Regions from separate parts of the Bradyrhizobium sp. MI1.11 genome, predicted to be linked through region 1. Evidence: predicted binding sites of a transcription regulator. Region 1 holds the regulator's gene; each other region holds the start of a gene.
The links. The regulator LexA, encoded in region 1, represses DNA repair genes until DNA is damaged. The targets are predictions, from matches to a motif close to TGTTCNNNNTGTGTTCNG.
Positions count from the first base shown of each region.

Region 2: AC0L30_RS16685 (single-stranded DNA-binding protein) is a predicted target of LexA. The motif match lies at 1,849-1,866, and genes of this name have one in related genera.
Region 3: AC0L30_RS24810 (DUF3072 domain-containing protein) is a predicted target of LexA. The motif match lies at 2,421-2,438, and genes of this name have one in related genera.

Region 1 covers NZ_JBVVPM010000002.1:296,015-299,971, reverse strand. The annotation lists gene AC0L30_RS03320 (hypothetical protein) at 1-101, shown strand, start outside; gene AC0L30_RS03315 (molybdopterin molybdotransferase MoeA) at 360-1,571, shown strand; gene lexA (transcriptional repressor LexA) at 1,747-2,448, shown strand; gene AC0L30_RS03305 (hypothetical protein) at 2,901-3,335, shown strand; gene AC0L30_RS03300 (ComEC/Rec2 family competence protein) at 3,473-3,957, opposite strand, start outside.
Region 2 covers NZ_JBVVPM010000014.1:104,755-108,711, reverse strand. The annotation lists gene AC0L30_RS16695 (outer membrane protein) at 1-561, opposite strand, end outside; gene AC0L30_RS16690 (outer membrane protein) at 789-1,571, opposite strand; gene AC0L30_RS16685 (single-stranded DNA-binding protein) at 2,031-2,528, shown strand; gene gyrA (DNA gyrase subunit A) at 2,901-3,957, shown strand, end outside.
Region 3 covers NZ_JBVVPM010000027.1:23,962-27,918, reverse strand. The annotation lists gene AC0L30_RS24825 (Do family serine endopeptidase) at 1-1,162, shown strand, start outside; gene AC0L30_RS24820 (hypothetical protein) at 1,429-1,791, shown strand; gene AC0L30_RS24815 (DUF6496 domain-containing protein) at 1,798-2,103, opposite strand; gene AC0L30_RS24810 (DUF3072 domain-containing protein) at 2,190-2,384, opposite strand; gene AC0L30_RS24805 (hypothetical protein) at 2,500-2,727, shown strand; gene AC0L30_RS24800 (hypothetical protein) at 2,746-2,955, shown strand; gene AC0L30_RS24795 (hypothetical protein) at 3,086-3,334, opposite strand; gene AC0L30_RS24790 (hypothetical protein) at 3,430-3,687, opposite strand; gene AC0L30_RS24785 (hypothetical protein) at 3,826-3,957, shown strand, end outside.

The sequences.
Region 1 (3,957 bases):
TGAGCAAGGCCGCCGACCTGAAATCCCAGGCCGATCCGCTGCCCGACAAAGACCAGGGAGCCAAGGCGCCCGACGTAACTCCCGGGCAGGCAGGGAGCTGATCGATGCAGCCCGGGGCGCTCGTCGTTCTCGCCTTGCCGTGATTTTCCTTGCCGTGATTTTCGTCGCTTCCATGGCCGCTCTCCTGCCGATTTGTCAGGTTCTTCGCATCATGCCGCGACGCGCTTGATCCTGCCTTCCGGAACAATGTGAAGCGGCGGGATGACTGTGCCCGCTCAGCGGTTTTTGCCTCTGCGCCCGCGCTCGGCTAGAAGACGTGCGGAACATTCGCCCGAACGTGCCGAGCAGGAGTTTTCGCCGTGGCCTTGATGCCGGTTTCCGACGCGCTTGCCGCGGTGCTGGCGGGTGCAGAGCCGCTGCCGGAAGAAATGATTTCCCTCGACGAGGCCCATCATCGCGTGCTCGCGCGTGACCTCGCGGCGCGGCGCACGCAGCCGCCGCAGGCGATGTCGGCGATGGACGGCTACGCGGTGCGCGCGGCCGATGCCGCGACGATCGATTCGGAGCTCACCGTGGTCGGCGAAGTCGCGGCGGGCCGACCGTTCGCCGGGACGATCGGCGCCGGCGAGGCCGTACGGATCTTCACCGGCGGCGTCGTTCCCGGTGGCGCGGACGCCGTCGTGATCCAGGAGGACACGGTCGCCGCCGGCAAGCGGATCATGATCAAGGAAGCCGCGATCGCCGGTCGGCACATCCGCCCCGCCGGCGTCGATTTCCGCGAGGGTGACGTGCTCCTGCGCAAGGGAAGCCGTGTCACCGAGCGCGACCTCGCGCTCGCTGCCGGGATGAATCATCCGCACCTTGTCGTTTTCAGGCGTCCAAAGGTCGCGATTCTCGCCACCGGCGACGAGCTGGTGATGCCAGGCACCACGCCAGGCCACGGCCAGATCGTCTATTCCAACGGCTACGCCCTGCACGCGCTCGCCCGCAGCGAAGGCGCCGAGACGATCGACCTCGGTATTGCCGCCGACACGCTGGAGGCGACCACCGCCGGCATCCGCCGCGCCCGCGAGAGCGGCGCCGACATCCTGATCACGACCGGCGGCGCATCGGTCGGCGACCACGATCTGGTCCAGCAGGCACTGCGGGACGAAGGCATCGCGATGGCGTTCTGGAAGATCGCGATGCGGCCAGGCAAGCCGATGATGCACGGGCGACTCGGCGCAATGGGTGTGATCGGCCTGCCGGGCAATCCCGTGTCGTCCTACGTGTGCGCTTTCCTGTTCATGGTGCCGCTGATTCGCGCCCTGTCGGGCCGTTCAGTGATTCACCATCGCCGCGAACGCGCCGTGCTCGGCCGCGGCGTCGGCGCCAACGACCAGCGCGAGGACTATCTGCGCGCGCATCTGGAGGAGCGTGACGACGGCACACGCGTCGTTCTTCCCGTCAATCATCAGGACTCTTCGCTGCTTGCGAATCTCGCTGCAGCACAGGTACTTCTCGTGCGCGCACCATTCGCGCCGAAGGCCGAAGCCGGCACGGCTTGCGAAGTGTTGCGGCTCCCCGTCTGAGCACCCCGCAACGCGCGTTCCGCGAAGTTTGCTCTGTTCACGGTAAATTAAGCAGTTGCGGAACATGTATCGAACATATAGTGTCCGTTCATGATTTGTTTCGAGCATGTAGCGGCTTATTGCCGAATTCTGCGTCTCGGAATCGGACGACATCAACCGGGGGACTTTGGTCGAGATGTTAACGCGCAAACAATACGAGCTTCTGCGGTTCATCAGTGAACGTCTGAAGGAAAGCGGCGTGCCGCCCTCCTTCGACGAGATGAAGGATGCGCTCGATCTGCGCTCGAAGTCGGGCATCCATCGCCTGATCACGGCGCTCGAGGAGCGTGGCTTCATCCGACGCCTGCCCAACCGCGCCCGTGCGATTGAAGTCATCAAGCTGCCGGAGCTCCAGGCAGCCGCCGGCAGCCGCCGCGGCTTCACCCCCAGCGTCATCGAGGGCAATCTCGGCAAGGTGCGTGCGGGCTCCAGCCTGCCCGCGGACGAGGGCGAACGCCCCGTGGCGGTACCGGTGATGGGCCGCATCGCGGCCGGCACGCCGATCGAGGCGTTGCAGACACGCAGCCACACCATCAGCGTACCGCCCGACATGCTCGGCTCGGGCGAACATTACGCGCTGGAAGTGCGCGGTGATTCCATGGTTGATGCCGGCATCCTTGACGGCGACATGGCGCTGATTCAGCGCAACGAGAGCGCCGATACCGGCGACATCGTGGTGGCGCTGATCGACGACGAGGAAGCGACGCTGAAGCGCTTCCGCCGTCGCGGCGCCTCGATCGCGCTCGAGCCCGCCAACGCTGCCTATGAGGTCCGCATCCTGCCGCCCAATCGGGTGAAGATTCAGGGCAAGCTGATCGGGCTTTACCGGAAGTACTGATACCGGACGTACTTGATACCTGGAGAAGTTGGCGCCTCGCGCGCTTCCGATCGGCATCGCCGGTCAGAGATTGGAGCGGATCATCGTCCGCTCCGGCTGGATAGTCTTTCTGGTTCTGCACAGACTATCCGGCCCCTCCTCCGGCGCTGGCTACTCGCGACGCCCAAGAAGCAGCACCGAAACAGCACCGCTTCGCGGCTCGAGTGTGCGAGGAAACAGCGAGCAGCGATCGAGGTCGTTGCACCAGCCGGCAATATTCGCGCATGCGCCTCCCGAATGCATCGCAACTCTCTTTGTTCCTATTGAATTCGGGAAAGATAATGTGATCGCGGCTTGCGGAAACCAGCCGCAGATTTGCCCACAACCGAGCAGAGCTTTCGTGCTTCAACTCTGATAGAGGCCTGCGCCTCGATAAGAGACGTGGGTTGCTATCCCAGCATGAGGAGCACCCGATGTGTGACTACAGCCTGCATGCCGTCGCGTCGCGCCCCGCCGAAGTCGGCGAGACGATCGTCACGACAAATTTCCGCGGCACCTCGACGCGCGGCTTCGCCTCCGCAGCCGATCCGTCTGTTGCCGTCTGCCTGCTGCCGGGAACGGAGCTCGCCTTCGCAGACGACGTCCGCTACGACAATCGCTGGATCTGGACGCGGACCATCAATTCCCGCGTGGGCAAGTTCGGCAAGATCGATCCGCACGTTCCCGACCGCCATCATGACGCGATCGAATTCCCCGACGGCAAATTTGTGCTGGTGACGCAGCTCGTCGAAGGCCAGCGCGCGACCGTGCTGCAACTGCCTGTGACCCAGTCGGTCATCGAGCGCGAGCACAAGGCGCAGATCATCGCCGACAGGCAGCCGACCGTCACGCACCTGCCGATCGGCTGAAACAGCCGCCCTCCGGCTACGAGGTCGGAGGTCAGGATTGAATTGCCATCGCCGGCCGTGGCCGGCGAGATGGTGTGGTTTGCGCCAGCGAATCCGAGCGGACGCACCGACCCGCTGCGTTGCTCCGCACCATCAGATCAATCGTCGGCCTGCAAGTCGGTCTCCGCCGGCGTTGCGTCCTTGATGCGGGGCGCGGTCGCCTTCGGCGCAAGGCTGCCGTCGAAATCACCCTCGCCGGCGCCGACCGGCAACCAGGGGCGGCTCGTGCCTCTCGCCCTCACCACCTGAACCACAAATCCGTCACCACGCTGCGTCAGCGCCAGTGCGCTCTGGCTGGCGAGCCGCTGCCGATCGACCACCATCGCCGCGCAATCGGGCGGCGCGGGACGCGTCGTCACCACCAGCGCGGCCCGACTGCAATCGTCGGCGAGAGCGTCGACCCGCAGTGCCAGCGCGACCAGCCTCCCGTCGATCAGTGGCGTCACGCAGCCGGATTCGTCACAGGACACGCCATCAGCCAGCGAGGCTCTGCCGGCATCGCGCGGATCGGCGTCGGCAGCGAGCCATTCCTTGAGCAGAAAGCTGTCCTTGCTGGTCCTGATCAGGTGCAGATATCCGTCCT
Region 2 (3,957 bases), on a different contig from region 1:
CTCGCCCTTGACCGACCACTGCGGAGCGAAGAACGCTTCGACGCCCGCACCGACGGTCCAGCCGGAGTGCCACTTGCTGTCGGAAGCGGTCACGCCGAGCGCGCTGATGCTGAGCTTGTTGTCGATCCAGGCGTAACCACCGGTGCCGTAGAACAGGACGTTGTTGACGGCGTAGCCGATGCGGCCGCGCACGGTGCCCATCGCATCGGTCTTCGAGCTGAGGGTGGTGCTGACGAGGCCGAAGCCGGGGACGGCAACGGGGCCGGTGACCGACGCGCTGACGTCCGCCCAGGCGCCATCGGCCTCGACACCGAACACGACGTTGCCGGTCTGCCAGTTGTAGCCGGCAGTACCGCCGACGAAGCCGCCCTTCATCTTCGGGTCGGTCGAGGAATTTTCCCAGGCGCCGCCACCGACGATACCGAGGTAGAAGCCGGTCCAGTTGTAGACCGAAGCCATGGCCACCGGAGCCTTGGTGTAGGGGCGCGCCGCCAGATCAGCGGCCGAAGCCGGGGCAGCGAGTGCGAACAAACAGGCCGAAGCCAACCAAATCTTTTTCATCTTCAGTAATCCCAGTCCCAGTTTCTGTTGTCCCTCCCTGTCCCGGAAGAGCATCGGACGCCGTGGTCCAACTGATATCGTCCATACACCGGTGAAGCCGCAAGTTGTGTCACTGAAAAGCAACAGCGATCGGAAAACGGAACGGCTATTGACCTATTGATATCGCAGAACCGCACAGCAAAAGGCCGGCACGAGGCCGGCCTTCGAAGTGCTCTATTCCAGCGCGATCAGTACTTTGCGATGACCGGACCGCCCCAGCGATAGTTCAAGCGGACGAGGCCCATGTCGACGTCCTGGCGAATCCGGTCGCTGCCGAAAACCGCACCCGCGGGCGTTGTGAAGCCGATCGTGCGATCGCCAAGGAAGATGTGGTCGTATTCAAAGCCCAGCGACCAGTTGGGAGCGAAGCCGAACTCCAGACCGGCCCCGACCGTGCCACCCCAGCGAGTCTCCCGCGCCGAGGCCAGCAGCGCGCCCGCGCCGGGCGTGCCCGCCGCAGCGTAGATGTCGTATTTGTCGCCGACGACGGCGGCGCCGCCCTTCACGTAAAGCAGCACGTTGTTCCAGGCGTAACCGATCTGACCGGTGATGAGCCCGAAAGAGTCGATGCGGGAACGGTTGCGATCACCCGTGACCAGGGCGGTGCCGGGGAAAAGTGTGCTCACGTTGTCGCCCCGGAAGTCGGCCCAGTTGCCTTGGCCTTCGAGGCCGAACACCCAATTGGTGGACTGCCAGCGATAGCCGATCTGGCCACCGACCGTGCCGCCGACCGCGTTATGGCAGCCTTCCCCGACCAAAACGCCGGTCGCGGGCGTGACGAAGTCCCAGCACGTGTGGCTCGAGCCACCGCCGCCGTTGATGCCGATGTAGAAGCCGCTCCAATCGTAGATGGTGGCAATCGCCGGCGCCGGAGCCTTGGTGTAGGGACGCGCGGCAAGATCCGCCGCGCTCGCGGGAGCCGACAGGCCCATCGCCACTGCACTGATTGCACCAATAAGAAGCTTATTCATTGCCAGTCTCCCCAGGTTCGTCCGCTTCTTTCTTCCCCGAAGCGGTTGATCAGGCACGAGGGCCCATATGATTTAAGTCCGAGGAAACCGTAGCTCTGCGGAGCGGCAAAGTCCGTCTCCGAAATGCAACAAGAACGGGGCCGTGCGAGGACCCACAACTTGCTGAATGTTAAGTTCTTTCCTTCGCTTTTGGGAACCTACAAAGGTTCCAATCGACGCGTGCCTTCCCGCAGTACATTGGCCGATCGACGCCACATATTCGATGCGGAAGTTCGCCAAGAACAAATCTGGAACATGCCGGAGGTCGATGCTATATGTGGGGATAACCGGAGGGGCGACGGACTGATCGTCGTCCGCAAGCGTTCGGCGAGCGTATAGGGTCGCCTCAACAGGCACGGTGGAGCGCGGGGAGCGGACCGGCCTTCTTGAATTCAGTGGCATTCGGAGCGGAGAGCGGAGATGGCGGGAAGCGTCAACAAGGTCATTCTGGTTGGAAATCTCGGCAAGGATCCTGAAATCCGCCGCACCCAGGACGGGCGGCCGATCGCCAATCTGAGCGTCGCCACCTCGGAGACCTGGCGCGACAAGGCGACCGGCGAGCGCAAGGAAAAGACCGAGTGGCACCGCGTCGTGATCTTCAATGAAGGGCTCTGCAAGGTCGCCGAACAGTATCTGAAGAAGGGCGCCAAGATTTACGTCGAGGGTGCGCTCCAGACCCGCAAATGGACCGACCAGAGCGGTGTTGAAAAGTACTCGACCGAAGTCGTGCTGCAGGGCTTCAACTCCACCCTGACGATGCTGGACGGCCGTAGTGGCGGCGGGGGAGGCGGCAGCTTCGGCGACGAGCCGGGCGGCGATTTCGGCTCCTCCGGTCCGGTCAGCAGCGCGCCGCGGCGACCCGTTGCCGCCGGCGGCGGTGGCCGCAACAGCGACATGGACGACGACATCCCGTTCTGAGCGATTCCGTTCTGAGAACGAGGCATATCGATGCGGAGGCGCCGGCCGCGTGGGCGGCGCTTCTCATCTCGTGTCAAAAAATCCCACTAATCGGCAGGACGGGCTCGGGATTTCCGGGCCCGCTTCATGTTTGGGGTGAGCTCGGATTGCGGCTTGGCAAACGCGCTGACGGGGCAAGCTCGCCGGTCGGTTTTCCACGTGTTACCGGCGATTTTGCAAGGCCGATGCGGGGGCTGCCCGAGGCACCGCTCGCAAGGGCTTAAGTTGTTGGAAAAATAGGCGGAAAAAGCGCTTCCCAGATCCCCGCGAGGGTGGTTATCAGAGGCTCGATGCGCTATATGATTCCCAGATAAAACCTCATCGGATTTCCCCTTGGCTGACGACGACGACAAGCCCGGCGACCAGCCGGCGCAACCCTCGGATATTCGCCCCGTCTCCATCTTCGAGGAGATGAAGAAGTCCTATCTCGACTACGCCATGAGCGTGATTGTGGCGCGTGCGCTGCCTGACGCCCGGGACGGCCTGAAGCCGGTGCATCGGCGCATCCTGTACTCGATGAACGAGCAGGGGCACACGCCGGACAAGAAGTACGTCAAGTCCGCCCGCGTGGTCGGTGACGTCATCGGTAAATATCATCCGCATGGCGACCAGTCGATCTACGACGCCATGGTCCGGATGGCGCAGGACTTCTCCATGCGCGTGCCGCTGATCGACGGTCAGGGCAATTTCGGCTCGGTCGACGGCGATCCTCCGGCTGCCTATCGTTATACTGAAGCCCGATTGACGAAGGTGGCGCTGGCTCTGCTGGCCGACATCGACAAGGACACGGTCGACTTCCAGCCGAACTACGACAACAACGAGACCGAACCGTCGGTCTTGCCGGCCAAGTTCCCGAACCTGCTCGTCAACGGCGCCGGCGGCATCGCAGTCGGCATGGCGACCAACATCCCGCCGCACAATCTCGGCGAAGTCATCGACGCCTGCGTCGCGCTGATCGACAACCCCGCGCTCACCATCGACGAGCTCATCAACATCGTGCCGGGACCGGATTTCCCGACCGGCGGCGTCATCCTCGGACGGCAGGGCATCCGCGCCGCCTATCACCTCGGGCGCGGCTCGGTCATGATGCGCGGCAAGGTCGCGATCGAGACCATCCGCAAGGAGCGCGAGGCGATCATCATCAGCGAGATTCCCTACCAGGTGAACAAGGCGACGATGGTCGAGCGCATCGCCGAGCTGGTCAAGGAAAAGAAGATCGAAGGCATCGGCGACCTGCGCGACGAATCGGATCGCGACGGCTACCGCGTCGTCATCGAACTGAAGCGCGACGCCGTGCCGGATGTGGTGCTGAATCAGCTCTACAGGTTCACGCCGCTGCAGACGAGCTTCGGCGTCAACATGGTGGCGCTCGACAGCGGCCGTCCGCGGA
Region 3 (3,957 bases), on a different contig from region 1:
CCAGCACCGCCAGATGATCACGGGTGAGGGCTCCGGCTTCTTCATCTCAGCGGACGGGTACGCCGTGACCAACAACCACGTCGTCGATCACGCCGAGTCGGTGCAAGTGACGATGGACGACGGCGCGATCTACAGCGCGAAAGTGGTCGGCACCGATCCGAAGACGGACCTCGCGCTGATCAAGGTCGAGGGAAAGAAGGATTTTCCGTTCGTCAAATTCTCCGACCAGAAGCCGCGTATCGGCGACTGGGTGGTCGCGGTCGGCAATCCCTTCGGCCTCGGTGGCACCGTGACCGCCGGCATCGTCTCGGCCAGCGGCCGCGACATCGGCAACGGTCCCTATGATGACTTCATCCAGATCGACGCGCCGATCAACAAGGGTAACTCCGGCGGCCCGGCCTTCGACATGAATGGCAACGTGATCGGCGTGAACACTGCGATCTTCTCGCCCTCCGGCGGCTCGGTCGGCATCGGCTTCGACATTCCGGCCTCGACCGCAAAGCTCGTCGTCGCACAGTTGAAGGACAAGGGCGCGGTCACACGCGGCTGGCTCGGCGTGCAGGTGCAGCCGGTGACGTCGGATATCGCCGACAGCCTCGGCCTCAAGGAGGCGCGCGGCGCGATCGTCGACAATCCGCAGGACGGCAGCCCGGCAGCGAAGGCGGGCATCGAGGCGGGCGACGTCATCACCGCCGTCAATGGCACCGCGATCAAGGATTCCCGCGATCTCGCCCGCACCATCGCCACCCTGGCGCCAGGCACGTCCGTGAAGCTCGATGTCGTCCACAAGGGCGACAACAAGACGGTGACACTGGCGCTCGGCGAGTTGCCGAACGAGCGACAGGCTAGAGCCGACGAGGGCAAGTCGCAGCCAGATGCCGGCATGCCGCCGCGTCTTGGCCTCAGCCTGGCTCCGGCCGGCGACGTCCAGGGCGCCGGCCAGAAGGGCGTCGTCGTCACCGAAGTCGATCCGCAAGGTCCGGCCGCGCAGCGCGGCATCCAGACCGGCGACGTCATCCTCAATGTGGGGGGCAAGGCCGTCGCCAATATCGGCGATGTCCGTTCGGAGCTGGCGCAGGCGAAATCGTCCGGCAAGCGCAGCGTGCTGCTGCAGGTCAGAAGCGCGCAGGCGACGCGGTTCGTGGCGGTGCCGCTCGCATAAGTCGAACGTCGATCGGCGCAACTCCAAAAAGGCGGCCTACGGGCCGCCTTTCCTGTTCGCCTTCAGGATTTCGGATGCCCGCCGATAACATTCTCGTTAACGGCAGGGAGGATGACCCGGTTCGTCCGAAAAAGCCGTGTTCGTTCATCACAATTACGGATCTCGTATGGACTCGGCGGCAATGAAGCCGCCGACGATTGCAAGCGTGGAACTTCGAACTTGCCGCCGCTGAGCCGGCCGGCAATTCGTATTTGATCGGTGCCGACATGGATCGATTGAAGCTCTCGCTGACGGCTGCGCTGCTCGTGGCGCCGTTCGTGCTGTGGGGCGGAAACGCTCTCGGGCGTGACGACGGCCGCTACGCGGACTCACCTCTCAAGCCGTGGTTCGACGGCCTGCGCAGCCATCTCGGTCCGTGCTGCTCGGATGCGGACGGGTTTGCCGTCGCCGATCCCGATTGGGACTCGCACAATGGACATTATCGCGTGCGGCTCGACGGCGAATGGGTCGAGGTACCGGACGAAGCCGTGATCACCGAGCCGAACCGGGCCGGCCGCACCATGGTGTGGCCGGTGAAGACCGCGTTCGGTGTGTCGATCCGCTGCTTCATGCCGGGCAGCATGATCTGACGGAGGTCAGCGCGACCGTTTGGAGGATTTGCGCTTCGACGTTTTCTTCGAACTCTTCTTGGAAGTTTTCCGAGATGTCTTCTTTGATGTCTTCTTGGACGACTTCCGTTTTGCGGCTTTCTTCGGGACCTTCTTGCCCTTCTTGCGCGCTTTCGACAGGCCGATCGCGATCGCCTGCTTGCGGCTCTTCACGCGTCCGCCTCGACCGCCAGGTCCGCTTTTCGCGGTCCCCTGCTTGTAGCGCTTCATCTCGCCTTCGACATCGCTGCCGGAGCTGCGCGAGTAGCGGCGCTTCTTTGCCTTGCGTGCCATGCATGTTCTCCCTTGGCCTGGGAAAACAATCCGAGACAGGCATAGTTCCGAAAGCGCAAGCAACGTGGGGGGATACGCGGCCTAGCCTAGAAGGAATCCGCCAGCTCGATCTCCGCTTCCAGCACCTGAATGCGCCGCGCTGCCTCGCTGGAGGACAGATCCCGCGCATATTGCGCGGGTTGATATGCCTCTTCGCTCAGCCGTTTCAGCCGGAGGCCCTGCGCCCGCGTCATCTGCTCGGTGAGGAAAGCTTTGGCGTCGTATCTACCCTGAACCTGCATATCGCTTCTCCCTTCTGAAATCGTGACTTGACTATATGTTCTTATTTTGTTCCAACAAGTCATGGACAATAGAATTAATGAAATTCGACATAAAATCAGCGCCTTGAGGTTGGAAATGGCCGATATCGAGGTGTCCGTCCGCGAACTCGTCGAGCGCGAGCGCGATCGCGACTGCACGGAGAAGGCCCTGGCGCAGATGGATCTGCGCCGGAAAATCAATCTGCTGATCGGCGAATGGAAGGCTGCAGGTGGCGGCGATGTCCTGCCGAATGTCCGCGATAGGATGCGCCTTCGTTCCGCGAAGGCAGCAGGTAGTCCTCTGCGCGTGGTCGCGCGCCGCTGAGAGCTTTGGGAGCGCACGGTGGAGGAAGACCCGGATGTGTACCGGATTCTAAAGCTGCGCGCCGAGATTCTCGAACTGGGCTCTGCGATCCGGCAGCTGCAACGCGAGGGGCTCGACGACGCCGCGGCCCAGCTCTTGATCGCCCGCAAGCGGGCACGGCTCGATCATCTGGTGAAATCAGATCCTGCCGGCGTTCATCCTGGCATCCTGGGCATCCATCGTAGCTGAGCCTTGGCGCAACGCGACGTGCCGGGCTCGTCGATACCGCATATTGACGAAGCGGCCTGGGAAAAAGTTCGTTTGAACACCAAAGCAAAAGGCCCCGCGATCGCGGGGCCTTCATGATTTCGGGGAACACCTACTTGGTGTTGCTCATGCCGCCCTTGTTGTTCGTCATGGTGCCGCCCTGGTCGGAGCCGGGGCCGGAGCCGCCCTGACCGGAGGGATCAGCACCCTTGGAAGACTTGGTGTTGGCGCCCGTGGTGGTCTGCGACGATGACATCGAGGATCCGTTTTTTGCCTTGTGCGACTTGGCCTGCACGGCGAACGGTGCGGCGGCGAGGCCGGTTGCCAACATCACGGCAAGAGCGAGCTTGGTGGTCTTCATATGCGGGAACTCCCTGAGTTGAATTGACGCAGGCAGCCAACTGCCATTGGTCGCAGGAGTTCCGAACAAAGAAGTTCCGGTAAAGCACGCATCCTTCAAGATTGCTTGTCCTCTTCGAGGATGAATACGACCCCGGTCAGTGTTGCGCCGATCGCGAACGTCGTCACCAATGTGAGGGCGAAAACGACAACGGCCTGCCTTCCGCCGTGACTCAGCAAATTGGCGACGCCGGGATTGGACAGCACGAGCAAGAGGCTGAAAGCGAGTCCCAAGGCTGCGCCCATCATCGCGTGCGTCATCAGCTTGACGAGCCCGCTGGGAGAGATCAGGTCCGACGACTTCTTCGCGCGCATGGAACTCTATCCCAATCTCGCAAGCAACGCCTGCGACACGCGCCGGTTCCATCCGCATGAAGGAATCGTTATCGCCCGCTTCATCCGACGTTCATGCCGGGTGGGCGAGAATGACCCTGCAACACGGGAACATTCGATATGGGTAAGGTGGTCTTTCTCTATCGCTCTCTGGCTTATCGCAACGCTGCTGCGGACATCCTCCGCAAAGCGCGCAAACTGCCCCGCGGCGCGGAGCGAAGCGCGGCGCGCCGCTATGCCAAGGCGCTGCGC